2 regions of the Sporosarcina sp. So3-204 genome follow, and region 2 is predicted to be linked to the other one. Evidence: riboswitches for the same ligand, from Rfam matches in the RefSeq annotation. Region 2 holds a riboswitch; the other holds the start of a gene.

Region 1 (10,850 bases), 130 kb from region 2:
TTGTATCGTTACCAGGCTTATACAATCCATTCGATCCCGTCGCGATTTTTAGTTCATATAGCATCGTTATCGCGTTTACTGTTTCCTCATCATAGTTACCGAAATCACTGTAAGGAGCTTTAGCTGAAATAACGTACTTCTTATTTGTTTTTTGCTCATAAGCCCGTTGCAACATGAGGGCCATTTGCGCCCGCGTCACTTTATTTGATGGTTTAAAATTTCCATCTAATTTCTTCACTAATCCATATTTGTATGCTGCAGCAATTTCTGCTTGTGTTTCTTTTCCATAGCCCCCAATGTCTGTAAAAGGTGCTGGGTCAGTCGTTTTCAGATCCAATCCTCGAACAATAACCGCTACCGCCTGAACACGCGTTAACTTATTGTCGGGTTTAAAAGTCCCGTCTTTATAACCATTTACAATGTTTAATTGTGCTGCTTGTAGAATAAAGTTTTTCCCCCAATGCCCTTCAACATCTGTGAAATCAATAGGATTTGGTGTTGGTGTTGGTTCTGACGGTTCTTTTTGCTTACTGAAGTCGTATAGTGAACCGTTTCCTTTCATATACAACTCGAACGCAACGAGCGCCTGCAATGCTTGCTCTGTCGCTATTGCGTTTGAAGAACTATCCGCTGCTGTATGCTTAAAACCACCAGTTTTATCTTTAAAACTTAATAGGTGATCAATCAAGTTCGTACCATTTTTTGTGAATGCTAGACTCCGTGGATCAATTTTATTCGCAGTCAATCCAATAATTACTTGAGAAGTCGCTTCACTCGAAATTCCGCCAACAAATTCCTCACTAAATCCCCCCGTTGAACCTTGTTCTTTCGACAAAAACTGTATGGATTTATCAATTGCCGCCTTTACTAAAGGTTTGTCGCGATAAGGCGCTAATGAGCTGAGCGCCATCGCCGTAATATCAAAACTAGCAGCATCTGTTGTAGAAGTTGTTAGACTCCAGGAACCATCCTCTTTTTGATAGTTTAATAATTCTGAAATAAGTTTTTCACGTGTCCATTTTGCATTATTCGGTACACTATATTTCTTTGTATCAAGTGCAATAAGAGCAAAAATAATACCGTTATTCCCTTGGAATGTTAGACTGTCAACGCCTGGACTCCATGGCTCTGCATTATAAATTTTCTCGATTAAATTAAAGCCCTTGCCATCTACATTCGTAGGATCCTTACCTATAGCAACCGCAGCCATCGTTAGACGTTCTACATCTGTAACCTTCATTCTTCCTTTTCCAGATTTACTAATAACCTGATCTTGTAGATTTTGCATAAACTTAGCATTATAATCTTGTGGTATTTCTTTATTTGCTCTGAAAAGCCCTATAGCTTCCCAATCGCTATTTACACCTTGTTGTAATATATAGTCGCTTGCTCCTTTAATGGCTTGATTAACGGCAGTAGTGTATTGCTGATCCGTCGTTAAATCCATATTTTGAGTTGTAATGTTTTCTGAAGCTTGGACTGATAAGACAGGCAACAAAAATAACATGGAAGAAAGTAATAAAATAGACAGTTTCATTGTTTGTTTTTTTATATAATTCATTTGTAAACGCTCCTTTTTTATGATTCTATTATTTAATAAGATTGTCCAATAATAGACAGAATGCCTTGCGTTTATATAAAAAAACGCAAGGCTGAATCTTTTTTATTTTACTTGTCCTAAAGAGTTTATAACCATCTTCGCTACATGTGCGCGTGTTGTATAGTTATTTGGTAAATACTTGCCATTTGATCCAGTCGCAATATTTAATTCATGCAACATTGAAATAGCATTAATTGTTTCATCATCATATCTACCGAAATCAGAATAAGGCGCTCTTTTAGCAGCAATATATTTCTTACCAGTTTTGTACTCATGTGCACGGTGTAGCATCAATGCCATTTGAGCACGCGTTACTTGATTCGACGGATTAAATTTACCATCTTGTTTCTTAATCAAACCGTGCTTATACGCTGCTGAAATCTCTGCTTGTGTATCTTCAGCATAACTGCCAATATCTGAAAACGGTGCTGCTTCATCCGTTTTTATATCTAGTGCACGTACGAGTACAGAAACAGCTTGGGCACGTGTTAAATACTTATCTGGTCTAAACGTACCGTCTGTATATCCTTTGAAAATTTCCAATTGAACTGCTTGTTGGATATAATCTTTTGCCCAGTGCTTTGAAATGTCAGTGAATTCTAATGGCTTAACAGGTTTTTCAATTGCTGTTGGTTTATATAGTAGGAACTCTGTAAAGTGATTTGTTTTAATAATCAAATCCTCACCAAGTTGGTACGCATAAACATCTTCTGTACTGTTTCCAGTCTTAGAACGTTTAATTAAAGAGAACTTTCCATCTACATCAATTATGCCAGCATCTAAAGACCCTTTGCCTTTGAATGTCAACGTAACATGTCGGTCGAATTTAACAGACTTCGCACCGCCAACTTTAATACGTAAATCAACATTCTTAATTTCCTCGCCATTAGCTTTTAATAGTTCGTTAATCTTTTCTAGATCTTTTTCGTTGGTACTCACAGCTGTCGGTAATTGAAGCTTACCGTCCCAGTCAGACGTTACATTTGTGCCTTCTGCAATTTCTAATAAAGTATCTTTACGAAGCGCAGTTACTTTAGGGAACTTTTTAGCCTTATCTTCAAATTCTAAAATTATTGGAGAAGTCAAATCATTTTGGAATTTTTCATCTAGAATAAATGGTTTATCGGGTGTAACAGTTACTTCTGATTTTCCAGGTGTTTCTGGTGTCGGAGTTAATCCACCACCTCCTCCACTATCTGGAATATATCCGCCAAGATCTTTACCTAAATCTTTTGTGTACTGCCAGCGAAGTATATCTCCATCTTTCAAGACATAAGTGCCTGCACTATATTCAGGGAATAGTCCATTGACGGAATACATCCAACCGCTTTGTTGTCCCTCATCAAACTCAGCTAACCCTCCGATTGATTCAACATAGACCGCTGGGCCACTTCCGGAAGCTATTATTGTGATGTTTTTTTCTTCCGCAATTCTTTTTAATAGCGTATAAGCAGTATCACCAGCATTTAATGTAACAATAGTCTGCGAGATAATATCACTTGAATCCACGGTTCTTTTCTCAACGGAAAATTTAACAGTCTTTGTGGATGGTTGAGTTATCCCACCATCCCCACCACCTGGTGGAGTCACTACTTTTTTCTCTGTTTCAATGACTAGAAATTCAGTGAAATGTTTTGTTTTTATAATTAGGTCTTGGCCTTGTGTATAAGCATATACATCTTCAATCGTATTACTAGGATCCCTTTTAGGAATTAAGTTAAATACGCCATCACTTCCAATGAAGCCAGACTCTAAATTACCTAATCCTTTAAATTGAAGCGTTACATAGTCATCAAATACAATCCTTGTATCTCCACCGACTTTGATATGTGCTGCAATACTTTTAAGATTTTTTCCTGTAAGCACATTTTCTATCTTACTTTTATCATCAGGTGATGTTGTTTGTTTTGTTGGTGCCTGTAACTCACTGTTCCACTCCGAAGACGTGACGGATGTCCCTCCTGGAATTTCCAGTTTTGCACCCGCACGTTCTGCTGTGATGCTTGGAAGTTTAGAGTTTGTGAAGGTTAGGATGACTGGCGTTGTTACAACATCATTCGCTTCTACTTCTAACTCGAACGGTTTGTCTTTTTCAACTTCAACTTTTTTAGGTTTTTCTGGACCCGGGTCTGTTTCTCCCATATTCCCATTTGCTATTTGTTGCCAGACGGATTTGCCTGATTTAAGTTCTGTTAAAGCAATTAAAGATTGCTCTGTAGCCATTAGATTGACAGATGGCTTTGGTGTTGGACCTAAATTGTAGGTAAATGCTCCGTTATCTAATTGATAAGGTTCTAGTGCATCTAATGGTGTAAGCTTTCCTTTCGTCCAAGTTTCTGAAAGTGGATTTTCACCAATTGCAACAAGACCAGAAATAACAGTTGCTATACTATTGGCATTTTCCTTACCCCAAGATTCCCAACCGGCAGTATCAAGTTGGCTCCTAAGAAGTACTGTTTTAGCCCGCTCAATTGCTTCATTTACAGCACTCTCACTTTGATAATTAGCTAATGTGAGAAGTACCATTCCAGTCATATCAGCATCAGGATTTTCTGTAGTATCTAATGATAGTGCAAAACCACCACTTTTCTTTTCTTGTAAAAGTAGGTGTTCTAAGGCACTCTCCTTTGTCTGTTCATTCCAATTACCGACATTATATCCTAGTTTTCCACCAGCATCTAATGCTAACATTGCCCATGCATGCTTGTTAATGGCACCAAACGAATTATCTGATTTTTTTTGTTGCGCTGCTAATTCAGCAAATAAGTTCCGATTCGTTTCCCAAGCATTTGATGGATCTTTACCTAATGCGAGCAAACCGTATATATAACGGATATGGTCAGTATCACTTTCATTTGCTTTTAGACCTGGATCTTTATCAGACCAAGAAGGCATTTCTAATGAATTACTTTTTAAATTGTTACCTGATGCATTTAAAGCTACTATTTCTGTCCAACTAAGTTCGGGGATACCCCATTTGAAGTTTTTTTGGTCAAATCGTCCACTTTTATAAAAATTGGCTGTATTCGAAAGTAGTTCGTCAACTTTTATTTCCCAATCTGGCTTCTCTACTGGAACTATTATTTCATCATCATTTTCTTTATTATTTAAGTACTCTTTCAATCGAACAAATGTTGATTTCTTCTCCAATGAATCCATTAAAGCAATGAAAACCTGTTCTGTCGACATCAGATTTGACGAATTTTGTGTTGTTTTCCATCGAAAAGAACCATCCGCAAGCTGATAATTATCGACTAAATGTCCAACTATATTAACTTTTTGTCCATCTTTATCATATGTCCACTTCTCAGAAAATAAATCTTCCCCAACAGATGCTAAGCCTGAAATAATTGTACCCATCGTATTTGAATCATCAATAAATCCATTTTCTTGAAAGCTCGTGTGATATACTGCAACCGCTTTTTTAATTGCTGTTTCTACTTCGGGTTTATTGGAATGTGGCGCTAATGCCATTAACATCCAGCCCGTTGCATCTAAAGGGCCAAAACTACCCGTTTCTTTACTCTGCATTTCTAAAAGGGCATCAATATGTTTAATTTGATCATATTCTGCATCTACTAAATCTAATGCGATAAACGCCCAGGACTGCCCCCAAATTGTAGTGCTAAATGAGCCGTCATCTTTTTGCCTTTCTAATAAATCTTTTACTATATTGCGACTACCCAAATTAGTTGGATCCATACCCAATATCGATGCACCAATAATAGTTCCTGCATCTTCATTTGACATAGTTACCGGCTTAGTACGTTCCTTATTCCAATAGGATGATTCATGAGTTGGTTCTTTTCCCGATACCCATGGGTACGATGCTATATCAATCCCAGAACTCCACAATGGTGTTAATGACCAATAACCACTATGTGACGAAGAAACTCGTTCACTAACTTTCGCTTTATCTTGCTTATAATAATGAACTGCTTTTTCAATTGATTGTTTTGTTTTTTCAATCAGTAATTCGGCTTCGTTTATTTCAACAACAATCTCTTTTGTTGTACGAACTGTAAGTGGGTAACTATCTTGTATGTACTTCGATACTTCCAATTCAAAAGTCCCGATTTGTATTTTTTCTTTTGGAATAGTAACTTTTCCATCAGCATTTGTTTTATATTCACTACCGTTAAACTTTACAAGAACATCTTTCAATTCAGTTGTTTTTGTACCTAAAGATGTACCACTCCAATCTAGAAAATGGCGATATTGTCCTGTTAACTGAATTTCAAGTGGTGTATTCTCTATCGCATCCGTTAATAATGTAATAGTCGGAGTAAATGTAATTTCCTCAAGTGTATTACCATACTCAAACGGATATAGGTCACCTTCTCCGCCATAATACCAAACAATTTCTGTAATACCATCTAATGGCGCATCTCCAGCCCATTCCTCTGAATACACTTCTAAATTAGTTGAAAAGTTCCAGCCATCCCAACCACTGTAAGTACCTGTTTCAAAACCTGCAATCGACCCAATATATCCAGCAGCAGCTTTATAAACAACACTATGTTTTTTAAAAACAGCTAAGGTAGCATCATAAACATTGTCTGCTTCTACTACTTCGTCCCTAAAGTCATATAATGGACCTGTTGGGCCTTCAACACGAATAGAAACTGTATTATTTTCAGTGCTTGTTTCTGAATCAGCTGCGAACGCTTGAACCGGAAGCATCGACACCAACATTAACATTACTAATAGTACAGAAAGCAGCTGTTTCACTTTAATCGTCATTGTATTCATTTCAACATTCTCCTTTTATAAATAGATTAGTTTTTTCCTTCCGACTGTTCCTTTCCCAAAATAAAAAACCCCCACCTCAAAAAATTCTGAGATAAGGGCATATGTATGTTCCACTACAAGTTTAATAGACTGTAAGATACACGATGCTGCCCTTATCCTAGAAGGCGTTACGCATTCATATCTTGGCAAGTCTCCTGACTTATGGGTTTACATCGTTCCTTCTACCTTCCCAGTTTTTCAACCAGTGGTTACTACAGAAGTCACTTCCCAATTACAGTGGCCGGACCGTTCAGGATTCTCACCTGATTCCTTATTAATCTTTACCCAAAGGCAAAGAACCAAAATATATATTATGAAGTTGTTATAATCCTAATTTCTATTATAGAGTTGTCTGAAGATAATCACAACGGTAAAAGGGAGTGTCAATATTTATGTGTAAATGACAATCCAACCTTTTCATAGTTACTGTCACTTTTATTTTTTTACAACTTCTAAACCATACGATTTTCTCTTGATGAACAGGATATACTTTCTTGGAAATCACCTTTTATTCTGAAATAAACTATCTATTATTCTTTTGTTTCAAACATATTAGCCAGCTCAGCGCGCGCTTGATCGAAACCGATATGGCATCGTGTGAGGAAGCGTTGGTTGTAATCTTCGAACTGGGAAACGAGGAAACGTTCAAGTGATTCTTCGTTGGGAAACTGTTCTTTTCGCTTTGTATATTTCTTAATTTGCTTGTTAAATGACTCGATTAAATTCGTTGAGTATATGCTGCGCCAAATGGGTTTCGGAAAGCTGTAGAAGGTAAGTAAATGGTCATTTGCAGCGAGTGATTTCGTCACCTTGGGGTACGATTTTTTCCATTTTGAACAGAACTTGTCTAATGCAACTTGACCGGCTTCTTTATTATCAGCCCGATAAACCATTTTGAAATCCTCACAAATTTCAGCTCGATCTTCAACCCGCACTTTATGTGAAATCGTACGTGCTACATGCACTAAACATGTTTGGAATTCAGCTTTAGGAAATGCAGTCGCAATTGTGTCCACCATGCCTGTTAAGCCGTCTGAAAGAAAGAGCAGAACTTCTTCTACGCCACGCTCCTTTATTTCTAGTAGGAGCTCTTTCCAATTGAAAGCTGATTCTGTCGGCGCGATTGTGTAGGCAATCACTTCTTTTGAGCCGTCTTCACGAATGCCCACAGCTATATAAACAGCTTCTTTAGAAACAGTTTCACGTCGAACAGAAATATAAGTTGCATCTAAATAAACACAGGCATAGCGCGCACTTAGCTTCCTTCTATTAAAGGCTTCTACTTGTTCACCTACTACTTGTGTCATATTCGATATTGTTTGACGTGTGTAATGATGACCGTACATTTTCTCAATTAAATCTGCGATTTCTGACATAGTCACGCCTTTTTGAAACATGTGAATGACAAAAGATTCAAGTGTATCGTTTGAGCGTTTATAAGGCGCGACTGTCTGTTGTTTGAACTCGCCGTTACGATCACGAGGAATCTTGACCTGAAGGTCACCATATTCAGTATGGAGCGTTCGGTCATATGATCCATTGCGGGAATTTCCTGAATTGAAGCCGATACGGTCATATTTTTCATAATCTAAAAATGCCGTCAGCTCAGTTGTGAGTAAAGTATTTATCGCTGTTTCTAGATGTGAACGAAAAACCTCGGTAATATCTTGTTTTTGTACTAGTGCTTGAACAATATCTGTTGTAAACTGAGTCATAGGGAAGGCCTCTTTTCTAGGATTGGTTGTGGTGACTTAATTCTACCAAGAAAAGGTCTTCCTTTTTGCATTTATTCATTTACACAAGATATTTTACACTCTCCGGTAAAAACGATTTATATACAAATGTTAGCAAATTAGTATAACTATCATATATATACTATAGTACCTTTAAACTACATGCCTTTCTACAAAGACTGCTGCTTTATGTTATGCTTGATAAGTAAAGCACTTTTTAAAATAACTACAGGAGGTCCTTATGCTAAAGTTTGAAAACGTATCTAAAGTATATGAAGGTGGATTTAAAGCAGTAGATTCCGTAAGTTTTGAAATCGAAGAAGGTGAACTACTTGTCCTAATAGGTCCTAGTGGTTCTGGTAAATCAACAACGATGAAAATGGTGAACCGCGTTATTCCACACACAACCGGAACAATTTCTATTAATGGTAAAGATATCAAAAGCTACAACGCCGCTGAACTCCGCAGAAATATCGGCTATGTCATCCAACAAATTGGTCTCTTCCCACACTATACCATCGAAAAAAACATCTCCATTGTCCCCCAACTTAAAGGTTGGAAAGAACAAGATATTAAATCTCGCGTAAAAGAATTGCTTGAATTGGTCGGACTAGACCCTGGGATTTATGCCACACGTTATCCTAAAGAATTATCAGGTGGACAACAGCAGCGCGTCGGAATCGCAAGAGCATTAGCGGCTAATCCAGACGTAATTTTAATGGATGAACCATTCAGCGCACTCGATCCAATCACACGAGATCAGTTGCAAGGTGAACTCATCGCGCTTCACAAAAAACTAAAAAAGACGATTGTATTCGTTACACATGATATGGATGAAGCGTTAAAAATGGGTGATCGTATTGCAATTATGAAAGATGGCCATCTCCTTCAAATAGATACCCCTGAAAAATTACTACATGAACCTGCTCACGGCTTTGTAGAAGAGTTTATTGGAAAGCATCGTATTATTCAAAACCCTGGACTTATGCCAGTAACTGAAATCATGTCAGAATCTATTGTTACTTCTCTGCCGCAACGGTCTCCGGAAACAGCAATTTCGCTTATCCGCCAACGAAAAATAACAAATCTTGTTATCGCAGATGAAGACAAAAAACTACTTGGAATGGTATCAGCTTATGACCTCATAAAAAAACTAGATAAGATTAAAACAGTTGCTGAGATTATGCATCCAGCTGAACCTTTCTTACTTGATTCAGCTACGGCAAAAGATGCAATTATAATGATGGATGATTCAGATTTCGGCATGATTCCAATTGTCGATAAAAAGCATAGAATCATCGGACTCGTAACACGAGGTTCATTGCTCTCCGCTATGTCTAGTCAATGGACGGAAACGGAGGAAGATCTAAATGAATGATTTAAATATATGGCAACAACTTATTGAACAATCACAATTACGGTGGAGGGAAGTTCTCGAAGCCACTTCAATTCATATTCAACTAGTATTTTTCTCTATGATTATCGCTACTGTTTTAGCAGTAGCACTCGGAATTCTCGTAACCCGTGTACCCAAGCTCAGAACAATTATACTTGGTGGAACAGGTGTCTTACAGACGATACCAAGTTTAGCACTCCTCGGTTTTATGATTCCTATTTTTGGTATTGGTGTAAAAACAGCAATTGCTGCACTATTTCTTTATTCGTTGCTCCCAATTATGCGAAACACCTATACAGGTATTAAAGACGTAGATGCTGCAACAATTGAAGCTGCTCGAGGTATGGGTATGACGAGTATGCAAATTTTATTTAAAGTCGAACTTCCCCTGGCAATTCCAGTTATCATGGCCGGTATTCGTACAGCCGCTGTTATAAACGTCGGTAACGCCACACTCGCAGCATTTATTGGTGCCGGTGGACTTGGTGATTTCATCTTCCTTGGTATCACTCGAGGCATTGATGGATTAATTTTACTAGGTGCAATCCCTGCTACTATTCTTGCGATAATTCTTGAAACATTCTTTAGTGCAGTTGAGCGCTGGACGACTCCGAAAGGGTTGCGATAAGTATGAGGATGAAGAAAAGAATTACTTTATTCTTGCTGACAATTATGGTTGTCGGCACATTATCAGGCTGTATATTTATTGAGAAAGATTCATTGAGACTTGGTTCTCGGAACAATACTGAGAGTATTATTTTGTCACATATAATGGGTCAATTAATTGAAAACAAAACGGATATTGAAGTACTTTATAAAGAAAACCTCGGTGGTTCCTCTGTTGTCTGGAACGCAATGACGAATGGTCATATTGACGTAATTCCTGACTATACTGGAACAATTGTCGTAACTTATTATCATGAAGAGCCAGGTACAGCTGAAGAAACGTTGGAAATGACAAGACGACTTGTTGCGGGTGACGACATTGTCGCTTTTAACACGTTTGGCTTTAATAATACGTATACACTTGCACTTGATGAATCTAAAGCAGAAGAATTAGGTGTTGTCACATTTAGTGATTTCGCTGCCCACTCAAAAGATTTTACTTTAGGTGCGGTTTTTGAATTTATTGATCGACCTGATGGACTACCTGGTTTTGAAAAAGAGTATAATCTTGCTTTTAAAGACGTTAAGGGAATGGATCACGGGATGATGTATCGTTCAATAAATGCGGGTGAAGTTGATGTCATAAACTCTTACACGACAGATGGTCAACTTCAAGTGTACGATTTACGTGTGTTGGAAGACGATAAATCATTCTTCCCACCTT
Region 2 (10,850 bases):
AACAAGTCGCCCTCTATACTTATGTGATTCTTGGATTAGATATTGTTCTGCATAAGCGCTTTTCCCACTTCTTACGCCGCCGCTAATAAAAGTTAATTGTCCACGAACCACTTCGACAACTCCTTTTTCAAGAAATTCATATCTTCTCGGCTTTTCATTCCGATACGCAACCAATTTCCGTCCATGCCGACAAAGTTTTCAGTATGTCTAAGGACAATTCCTTTTGCTAACATGTCTTCGTATAGCTTCCTTGTATCTTGCCTGTTTCCCGGTGTAAAAGAAATAAAATTCGCAGATGCTTCTGTATATTGCCAACCAAGATTTTCAAAAAAAGATTTAATTTTTTCAACTTCCCCAACGCTTTGCTTAATCGCTCTCTTTTGATAATCAATTTCTTGTAAGCAAAGCACCCCAATTTCTACTGCAATGCCATTGACATTCCAATGCGGAGCAAATGCCTTAATCGAATGAATGACCTCCGAATGAGCTACGACATAACCAAGTCGAATTCCAGGTATCGCATACATTTTCGTCATTGAACGAACGACGATGACATGTGAGTAATTGATTAATTCGCCTATAAAAGACCGTGACTCGTCAATGAAATCGATGAACGCTTCGTCTAATACAATTTCACAATCTACTTCTCGACCATGTCTAATTAATTCGATTAAATCACTTTTTGCTGGCATAACGCCTGTTGGATTATTCGGCGTACATAAATATAGGACTGAAGCGGATTCCATCGCTTCTTTTATCTGTTGAATTGGTAACTTAAAATCAGTGGACGCCGTTGTTAAAATACGTGCAATTTCCACATTTTTAATTAACAAAGTCGCTTCATATTCAGAAAATGTAGGATGAACAACAATTGCCCTTTGTCCTCTGTAGCGTTCCGCAATTAAAGAGAGAAGTTCAGTTGCACCATTTCCCACAAAGACATATGACTTTTCTATTCCATGATATTTCGCAACCGCAGTAGTGAATGGTTCTCCATTAGGATCTGGGTACGCTGTTAATTTTGAAAAGAGATTTTGCCACTTCTCCATCACAATTTCAGGAGGTCCTGCTGGATTTACATTTTCACTAAAATCGATTACGCGCATCGGAGCCTGCAGTCCTAGTTTTGTATAAACGGTTTGCGGATTTGCACCATGCTTAGGCAATTGCATTGAGCAGCACTCCAATCATGATAAAAAATATTAAAAATAATACTGATGCCGTATGCATTTCTTTAATAGAGGATTTAATATGCGCCGCTTTTAAAGGAACGATACCAGGTCCCATTGTTGCGCGATTGCTTAATTTCCCCCGATATGTACTTTCCCCACCCAGTGTTATACCTTGTTGCCAGGCTGTTGCCGCCTCTAAATAACCACTGTTTGGACTTTGATGTCGCAATGCATCTGTTCGCCAACCAGCAAAACGTTTTGCGAGTGATATGCCGCTTTGATTCCGTGTAAATAATAAGATTATAAAGCCCGTTAGCCGTGCTGGAATAAAGTTTAAAACATCATCCGTTCGCGCCGAAAACTTGCCGAACTGTTCAAAGCGTTCATCTTTATAGCCGACCATTGAATCAAGCGTGTTAACCGCTTTATACACCCATAATCCCGGCGCTCCAAATAAAATAGCCCAAAACAACGGAGAAGTGACGCCGTCTGCTGTATTTTCTGAAACAGTTTCAACTACACCACGCACAATCTCGCTTTCACCTAATTTATCCGTATCACGACCTACGATCCATGATAACTTCGTTTTAGCTTCACTTATATCACCAGCGACAAGTGGTTCATAAACCGCTAACGCAGCATCCTTTAAACTTTTTTGGGCAAGGCCGATTGCTATGAGGATACTTTCCATTGCAATACCAACATATAGGTGAACCGAATATGAAAAAAGCGTAAGCAATAGAACGATAAAAAATACGAAACCAACAGTTATAACACATAATAATGATCCTTTAATAAAACGATGTTGTCCTTTATTTAGAACAGTTGTCATTTTTGAAATAAATGTACCTATCCACCTTACTGGATGTGGCCAATTCGGCGGATCTCCGATAATTCTATCAAGAATGAAGCCGATTAATACTGCGATAAAATGAGCTGGAATCACGTCGTCCACCCTTTTGCTTTTTTATATGCTCTAATCGCACGAACTGTACATTCATAAACGCCGTGCCCAATTTGTTTCCCTACGCTCGTAATCGGTCCAGCATATTCATGTATATGTCCTTGCTGCGTCGCGGCAATTAGTAAGCTATCAGTCGACGTACCTGTTGCAATTGTTCCTGTTAACGGATCTAACACTTCTTCAGTTTGGAACGCCTTCACTTTCGCTTCCGTTGCCGTAATCATCGCCTGAATGAATGCTTCCTCGGTTAATTCACCGTTTACAATAACCCATGTATTAACCGTACCGATTCGTACTTCTCTCGTTAACGCTTGTGATACATCAACGGCATTACCCACGCCAGCTGTAACAGCAACTAAAATCGAACCAAATTCATCTTTATATTCTTCGATTTCTACATGCTCAGCCATAACAGCTGTCATCATAGCGACTGTATCCGTTAATGGGAAATTATTCTTTTCTAGGTAACTCGCTAATTCTACTTTAACATCATTACAATGATAATCAGCCGTCACATGACGATTAACAAAATTACTATACCAAGCTGTTCCAGGATTATGAACGGCCGATGAAATTGTTTTAAGTGGCTTTTTTGTGCGTAACGAAACATATTCTGCCGCTATTAGGAAATCTTCTTTAGTAACAGTATTGGGTAACTCTATTTCATTTGTATTCGACAATAAAGTAATTTGTGGCTTAGGTAGTTCTGGATGTGCTTGCGTCTTTACCCGCGCTCCGTAAACCCCATCAATAAAACTCTCTCTAACAACTTGTTGCGGTGTGCCAATTTGGGCAATTTCACCTTTATCTAATAATAAAAGACGGTCACAATAAAGAGAAGCTAGATTAATATCATGAAAAACCGAAACAACGGTAAGTCCCCTATCAACTGCTTGCTGACGAATCGTATCGAGTAATTGTTGCTGATGTGCAATATCTAAGTGATTTGTTGGTTCATCTAGTAAAAGAATTGGCGCTTCTTGAGCCAGTGCTTGCGCGACAAATACACGCTGCTGTTCTCCTCCTGATAATTGTTCAATCGCTTGCTTACCGTAACGGGTAACAGAAGTGCTTTTCATAGCGTCGACAACTGCTCGTTCATCGTCATCTGACCAGGAAGAAAAAAAGCCCGATTGATATGGATATCTACCGAGTGATACCGTATCTATGACAGTGTGAGAAAAAGCATGTGCATGAAGTTGGGGCAACACTGCTACTTTTCTAGCAAATTCTTTTTGTGAATAAAGAGATGAATCTTTCCCTTCAATTATCACTGACCCTTCTTCTTTAGAAAGGATTCCAGAAATTAATTTGAGGAGCGTCGACTTTCCACTACCGTTCGGCCCTAGAATACCGAGCACTTCTCCTTTATTCACATTGAATGTCACTGATTTCACAATAGGCGTCTTGCCGTACCCGCCAGTTAATCCATTTACTTGCAGCATAACTACATAGCCCCTTTTCTACGTTGTCTGTAAAAGATAAATGCGAAAACAGGTGCGCCTATAAACGATGTAATGACACCGACTGGGAGCTCTGATGGAGAAATAATTGTTCGTGCGACTAGATCACAAATAATCAGAAGAGACGCGCCGTTTAAAAAGGATAGCGTCAGTAAATGACGATGATCTGAGCCCCATAAAAGCCTTGTCATATGAGGAATAACGAGTCCTACAAAACCGATTGTACCAGATACAGCAACTGCTGAACCCGTTAATATCGATCCTCCAATTAAAATCATAAACTTACGTCTGCCTACATTCACACCTAGATGTTGTGCACGCTCTTCACCGAATAACATGACGTTTAACTCGCGCCTATTAAACCACAGCATAAGTGAACCGATAATGACAAATGGTAAAATCATTGTGACGTAATTCCAGCCACGCATCGAAACACTGCCTAGCAACCAACCGATTACTTGTCGAAGTTCTTCACCTGTCAAAGCAATCATGAGTGAGAGAATAGAACCTAAAAAAGAACCGAAGATTATTCCAGTTAATATTATGGTTTCCATTTTCATTGCACGATCAACAAGTCGCGCAAACCCAAGAACGAGGAACATTGTAAGCGCCGCACCAACCATACTAAATACAGGTAATGTGTAGTTGCCGAGAATTGGAATTGAAATACCGAAAAAAAGTGTCATCACGGCACCGACTGAGGCGCCGGATGACACTCCGAGTGTGTATGGGTCTGCAAGTGGGTTCTTTAAAAGCCCTTGAAAAGCTGCACCAGAAATCGCAAGTGACGCACCTACAAGACCAGCAAGCACAACACGCGGCATCCGAATTTTCCATAAAATATTCGTTGCCGTCACATCTACACCTGAATTCCAAAACGTGCTAATCGGTATTTGAACAGTTCCGATTGTTACACCGAGCCAGATTGCCCCAACGAGTGTGGCAATCGACACAATGTAGGCGACGCTTGATTTACTCACCAAAAACCTCAGGGTAAATTGCTTTCGCTACTTCTTCAAGTCCTTCGGCAAGACGGGGACCTGTACGGCTAGTTGTATTTGAGTCAACTTGGACAACCGCATTTTCTTTAACAGCAGTAATGATATCAAAGCCATCACGCTTTTTAATGCTTTCTATAATATCAGGCGCGTCATATATAACGACAATTACATCCGGATTTTCTTTTACAATAGCTTCTGGATCTATCTTGATCCAACCTTCGTCAGTGACCATATTTTTAGCACCAATCATATCAAACATTTCTTGGATGAAAGTTCCTGTACCAGGTGTATAAATATCAGGGACATCAGACGTTTCAACGAAAACTGTTTTTTCTTTTTCAGCTGTTGCTGTTTTAGCAACTACCTCTTCAACTTTAGCTTTCATATCCTCAACAATCTTTTCAGCTTCTGCTGTCTTACCTGTTGCTTTACCTATCGTTTCAATTGTCGTATACGTTTCTTCAAAATTCATAGCATTTTTCACAACGAATACTGTAATTCCTGCGTCGCGAAGTTGTTGTAGTCCTTCATCGCCCATGCCAATATTCATTCCATGCGCAAAGACAATATCAGGATTTTTCGCAACAATCGCTTCTACGTTAAATTCCTGACCACCGATTTTGTCGATTTTAGCAACTTCAGGTGGATAGTCGTCAAAGTCATTTACACCGACTACTGCATCACCAAGTCCAAGCGCAAATAAAATTTCTGTATTACTAGGCATTAATGAAACGATTGATTCTGGTGCTTTTTCAATCGTAATTTCATTGTCAACTTCATCGGTAATTGTGACCGGAAATGCCGCTTCGTCATTAACTTCAACTTCTTGTGTATCTACAACTTCTTCTTTCGGTGCATCTTCTGTAGCTGGTTTCTCTGGTGCTGCTGTAGAACCACACGCCGCTAGCATAAAGACAGCAAGAACTGCCGTTAGCCATAACTTCCACATATTTTTCATTGTTTTTCCTCCTGTTTTTGCCAAACGAAAACCCCCGTATGACTACGGAGGAATAAGTTGTGTAAAAATCTGCATATGAAAATGCGCTGACTTTCACAAATCCTATCCACGTAGGGTCATAAGTGATTCATAAAGGCAGGTCTCCTGGCTCGTGTTCATAGCGTATCGCATCTTCCCAGAAAAGTTTCTCCAGTGACTATTAGCGACTTGCTCACACATACAGTGGCGGGACCGCGTCGGCATTCAACCGACTTCCCTATTAACCCCCACTTTTTCAAGCGGGGGACCTTTATGTTTGGTATGTAGTTTTTTCTTCACTTTCCAGTATACTACAAAGTTCACAACTGTCGAGAAGGTAAACTACTTAAAAGTTAACACTATTTATTTTTGCGCTTCTAAATAAGTTGCAGCAAATACTTTCGTCGTCATTTCCATCGCATTTTCATCAAAATCAAATTTCTCATGATGATGTGGATACACTCTATCTTTATCAGATAATCTTGCACCAATGAAGAAATAAGCACCCGGTACTTTTTGCAAGTAGTACGAGAAATCTTCAACCGGCATAATTGGCTTCGTTTCAACAAATGCATCTTCGCCGAATGATTCCGTAACTGCACGTCGAACAACATCTACTGGTTCAGTATGGTTCCATAATGAATCATAACCGCTTACAATATCCACTTCTACTTCACAGCCAAGTGCCACGCCGACAGATTTTGCAATCTCCGTAAGACGACGTCCTGCTAACTTACGTAAATCCTCATCAAAAACACGTATCGTACCAGTCATCTCAGCTTTTTCCGGGATGACGTTATCTGCATCACCAGCGTTGAATTTACCAACTGATACGACAAGTTGTTTTAAGGGATCTGCATTTCTACTTACAATAGATTGCAGCGCAACCATGATATGACTCCCAGCTAAAATCGGATCAATTCCAGTATGTGGTTCCGCGCCATGTGTTCCTGAACCTTTTACAACTATCTTAAATGAATCTTCAGATGCCTGTAAATAACCTTCGCGTGTGTAAACAAAGCCGGCATCAAATGTTGACTGTAAATGCGCACCGTAAATGAAATCGACCCCATCAAGACAACCATCCTCAATCATACCAAGCGCGCCACCAGGGGATTGCTCCTCACCAAATTGATGGATAAGCACGATATTCCCTTCAAGTTGGTCTTTCACCCCATTCATCACTTTCGCAAATCCCAGCAACGAAGATGTGTGCCCATCATGACCACAAGCATGCATTACGCCAGGAACAGTCGATTTATAAGGTACATCTTTTGCATCTTGAATTGGCAATGCATCAAAATCAGCTCGAAAAGCGATTGTCTTACCAGGTTTTCCACCATAAATTTTGCCCACAACACCTCGTCCACCTACACCACGCCTAACTTCAATACCAAGGTTTTCTAAGTAAGAAGCGATGAATTCTGGTGTTTCTACTTCTTGATGGGATAATTCAGGATGCATATGTAAATGACGTCTAACATCAATTAATTCCTCTTTGTTTCCTGCAATTTTATCAAAAATAAGATCTTTCATATTATGTCAACTTCCTTTCTTCTATTTACTAATTGCCAGTAAAGCCCGACATGATTACCTGCTTACAAAATCTATAAAAACAGCTACCGCATTGAATCATACGGTAGCTAATAACTACATTCTTTCAGGTGCAGATACACCAATAAGTTTTAAGGCATTCGCAATTGTTGTACGCGTCGCAGTAATTAAAGCCAAACGTGCTTCAGACAATTCTTTATTATCAGAATCTAACACTTTTTCAGCATTGTAGAATGAATGGAATGTCGCAGCAAGTTCTTGAATATACGTTGCAACACGATGTGGTGAACGCGTTCTAGCTGCATCAGCAACTACTTGCGGGAAATCACCAATCTTTTTCAATAAATCAATTTCACGTTCCGCAATTAACAGTTCAACATTTTCTAAAGAAGCATTGAAATTCATTTCCTCAGACTGTCTCAAAATAGATGATATACGTGCATGTGCATATTGCGCATAGAAAACTGGATTTTCGTTCGATTTAGATACAGCTAAATCCAAGTCGAAATCCATTTGTGCATCGCCAGAACGCATTACGAAGAAATAACGAACTGCATCTAGACCTACTTCCTCAACAAGTTCACGTAATGTTACAGCTTTTCCAGTACGTTTACTCATCATCATACGCTCGCCGTCTTTGAATAAATGAACCATCTGCGAAACAATTACTTCAAGGCGGTCTTTCCCGTATCCAAGCGCTTCAATTGCTGCTTTCATACGTGGAATATAGCCGTGGTGATCCGCACCCCATATATTAATGAGTGTATCGAAGCCACGTTGAATTTTGTCCTCATGGTAAGCAATATCAGGCAAGATATATGTGAATGAACCATCTTTTTTAATTAACACACGGTCTTTATCATCACCAAATGTTGTTGAACGGAACCAAGTAGCACCGTCTTCTTCAAAGATATGACCATTTTCACTTAACTTTTCAAGCGTCGACTCGATTTTACCGCTTCCGTATAAAGTAGACTCAGAAAACCAATTGTCAAATTGAACACGGAAATCTTCTAAATCTACTTTTAATTTTTTAAGTTCGTAAGCTAAGCCATAAGAACGGAAAAAGTCATAACGCTCTTGGTCCGGTACGTTTTTATATTTATCCCCAAATTGTTCAACGAGGCTTTCACCAAGTTCAATAATGTCTTTCCCTTGATAGCCGTCTTCTGGCATTTCTCTTTCTTCACCCAACGCTTGAAAATACCTAGCTTCAACCGATATTGCTAAATTTTCTATTTGATTTCCAGCATCATTTATATAATATTCTCTTGAAACATCATACCCCGCTAAATCAAGCACATTACAAAGAGAATCCCCTACAGATGCACCTCGTGCATGTCCAAGATGGAGATCTCCCGTCGGATTCGCAGATACGAATTCAACTTGAATTTTCTCGCCTTTACCTGCATTTGAGCGACCATAATCAGCGTTTTGATTTAGAACCATTTTCACTATTTCTTGTAAATAATCTTTCTTTAACGTGATGTTAATAAAGCCAGGACCTGCAATATCAACTTTTTCAATTGAAGCACTCGCTTTATCAATATGTTGGACAATCGCTTCAGCAATTGCACGCGGTGGCTTTTTAGCAAGTTTAGTTAATTGCATAGCAATATTCGTTGCGTAGTCCCCGTTCTCTTTACTTTTAGATGTTTCAAGGTAGATATCTGGCATATCAGCCGTCTCTATAAGATCTGCTTCTACCACTGCTTTATGTAGCGCTAACTTAACGTCATTTTGTATTTGTTCAACTGCGTTCATGTTGTTCCCTCCGTATATGTAATAGTCAATTCGTATGTTCCTAATAAAGCACCTTCGGCATGTAATTCATAGACTACGTTAAAACGGCCTTGTTGTCCCTTTTTAATTGCCAGTTTTTTAGTTTTCACCAGTAATTTAAAACTTGCAGGTCCATTGCCATAAGTACCTGGTAATTCACTATCCACATTAAATGGTAAGCGCATATCCAAAGCGCCTTTTCTTAAAATAAGTGCGTCATTGTCCCCCATTTTAACAGTCGTTCTAATTTCCTGACCATCTGTTGTTTCCACGAATTTCAGGTAAGATGTTCCTGATTTCTCTATATAAGTACCTGTCGCTTCCAGTTTGTGTGTCTCTACATCTTGTCCAGGATGTTGGATTGAAGACTGAAGTTGGATGAGTACAGGTTGGTCAATCGCAATCGAATCCACATCATTCACCGCCCTATTATATCTACTTAAGTGAATACGTACTAATTTCAAGAAAGTTAACCTTGCTCAGGATTAACTAAATATCTTTTCATTATATCCTTCTTCTACCCTACATTTCAATAAAGCTTATCATTTATAGAAAAAATCATTATATAATCCGTTTAATCTTCCGTCTTCGGTCGCATACTACAAACAACGACTTGGACGGGGTGGGATGGTATGCAGCGAACAACTTTTGTAAAAAAGAAGAAAAAGAGAATGTTTTGGCGGCGCTTCTTATTGCTTACAATTACAGTTATTACCGCTGCACTGACCTCATATGGCGCGCTACTTCTGTATGCTCAAATAACCGGTGCGCCATCGCTTAGTGTCCCAAAGTCTTCCGTTTTTTTAGATAAGGACGGCAAACAAATCGGTGATAAGTTCTCTGCCGAACGAAGGTATTGGGTCTCTCTTGATAAGGTTTCCCCTTTTCTTGTAGATGCAGTCATCGCAACAGAAGATAGAAACTTTTATAAACATAATGGATTTGATTATAGAAGAATCGCAGGCGCCGTTTTGAAAGACATTAAAACGCGACGTAAAGCGGAAGGTGCTAGTACAATTACACAGCAATATGCACGTAATTTGTATTTAACACATGCCAAAACATGGAAACGTAAAGTTAATGAGGCATTGTACGCTTTTAGAATGGAAAGATTTTATGAAAAAGATACCATACTAGAAGGTTATTTGAACACTGTTTACTTTGGTCATGGTATGTACGGCGTGGAAGCAGCAAGCAAGTTTTATTTCGGTAAGCCAGCAATTGATTTAACTCTAGAGGAATCGGCCGTCATCACAGCGATTGCCAAAGGTCCATCTGCTTATTCACCTGTCGACAATCCGGAGAACTCCAAAGCGCGCAAAGAACTTGTATTATCCTTGATGGTCGCGCAAGGAGTCGTCACTGAAAGACAAGCTGATCGCGCAAAAGATGAAAAAATTGTTTTGAAAACACGTGAATGGGTCGACACGAAACTTGTAGCCCCGTACTTCCTCGACGAAGTATGGCGAGAAGCTGAAAAAATACTGACTGAGAAAGGGCGCAACCCTGCTGAAGGCGGTTGGTCTATACAAACAACGCTTAATGTACATCATCAACAAACTGCGGAGGAAGTAATCGCCAAATGGATGCCAGAAAACGAGTTACAACTTGGCTTTATGTCAATTGAACCAAATACCGGGGGAATTACTTCGCTCGTGGGTGGTGTTGATTATACAGAAAGTCCCTTTAATCGTGCGACACAGGCTAAACGGCAACCCGGTTCTGCAATAAAACCAATACTTTATACAGCTGCACTGGAAAATGGCTATAATCCATTAACGTTTTTAACTGCTGAGAAAACGATTTTCACTTACGATGAAGGTCGCTCTACTTATGAACCGAAAAATGTGAACGGTAAATTCGCCAATCATCCAATTTCATTGGCACAAGCGATTGCCATTTCGGATAATATTTTTGCAGTAAAAACGTTAGAAGACA

What was found. Region 2 has a riboswitch for cobalamin ahead of AC3RV6_RS01905 (ABC transporter substrate-binding protein). Riboswitches for the same ligand answer to the same signal wherever they lie in the genome.
Region 1: another riboswitch for cobalamin. It lies ahead of AC3RV6_RS01305 (S-layer homology domain-containing protein); the one in region 2 lies ahead of AC3RV6_RS01905 (ABC transporter substrate-binding protein).

The regions. Positions count from the first base shown of each region.
Region 1 is NZ_CM176485.1:256,961-267,810, reverse strand. Features, by position in the region: gene AC3RV6_RS01310 (S-layer homology domain-containing protein) at 1-1,561, opposite strand, end outside; gene AC3RV6_RS01305 (S-layer homology domain-containing protein) at 1,664-6,352, opposite strand; cobalamin riboswitch at 6,520-6,710, opposite strand; gene AC3RV6_RS01300 (IS256 family transposase) at 6,922-8,106, opposite strand; gene AC3RV6_RS01295 (betaine/proline/choline family ABC transporter ATP-binding protein) at 8,366-9,502, shown strand; gene AC3RV6_RS01290 (ABC transporter permease) at 9,495-10,148, shown strand; gene AC3RV6_RS01285 (glycine betaine ABC transporter substrate-binding protein) at 10,151-10,850, shown strand, end outside.
Region 2 is NZ_CM176485.1:389,972-400,821, reverse strand. Features, by position in the region: gene AC3RV6_RS01930 (bifunctional adenosylcobinamide kinase/adenosylcobinamide-phosphate guanylyltransferase) at 1-111, opposite strand, end outside; gene AC3RV6_RS01925 (pyridoxal phosphate-dependent aminotransferase) at 93-1,172, opposite strand; gene cbiB (adenosylcobinamide-phosphate synthase CbiB) at 1,159-2,115, opposite strand; gene AC3RV6_RS01915 (adenosylcobinamide amidohydrolase) at 2,115-3,581, opposite strand; gene AC3RV6_RS01910 (FecCD family ABC transporter permease) at 3,584-4,579, opposite strand; gene AC3RV6_RS01905 (ABC transporter substrate-binding protein) at 4,572-5,558, opposite strand; cobalamin riboswitch at 5,676-5,864, opposite strand; gene AC3RV6_RS01900 (M20 metallopeptidase family protein) at 5,940-7,112, opposite strand; gene argS (arginine--tRNA ligase) at 7,227-8,894, opposite strand; gene AC3RV6_RS01890 (YwiB family protein) at 8,891-9,376, opposite strand; gene AC3RV6_RS01885 (transglycosylase domain-containing protein) at 9,545-10,850, shown strand, end outside.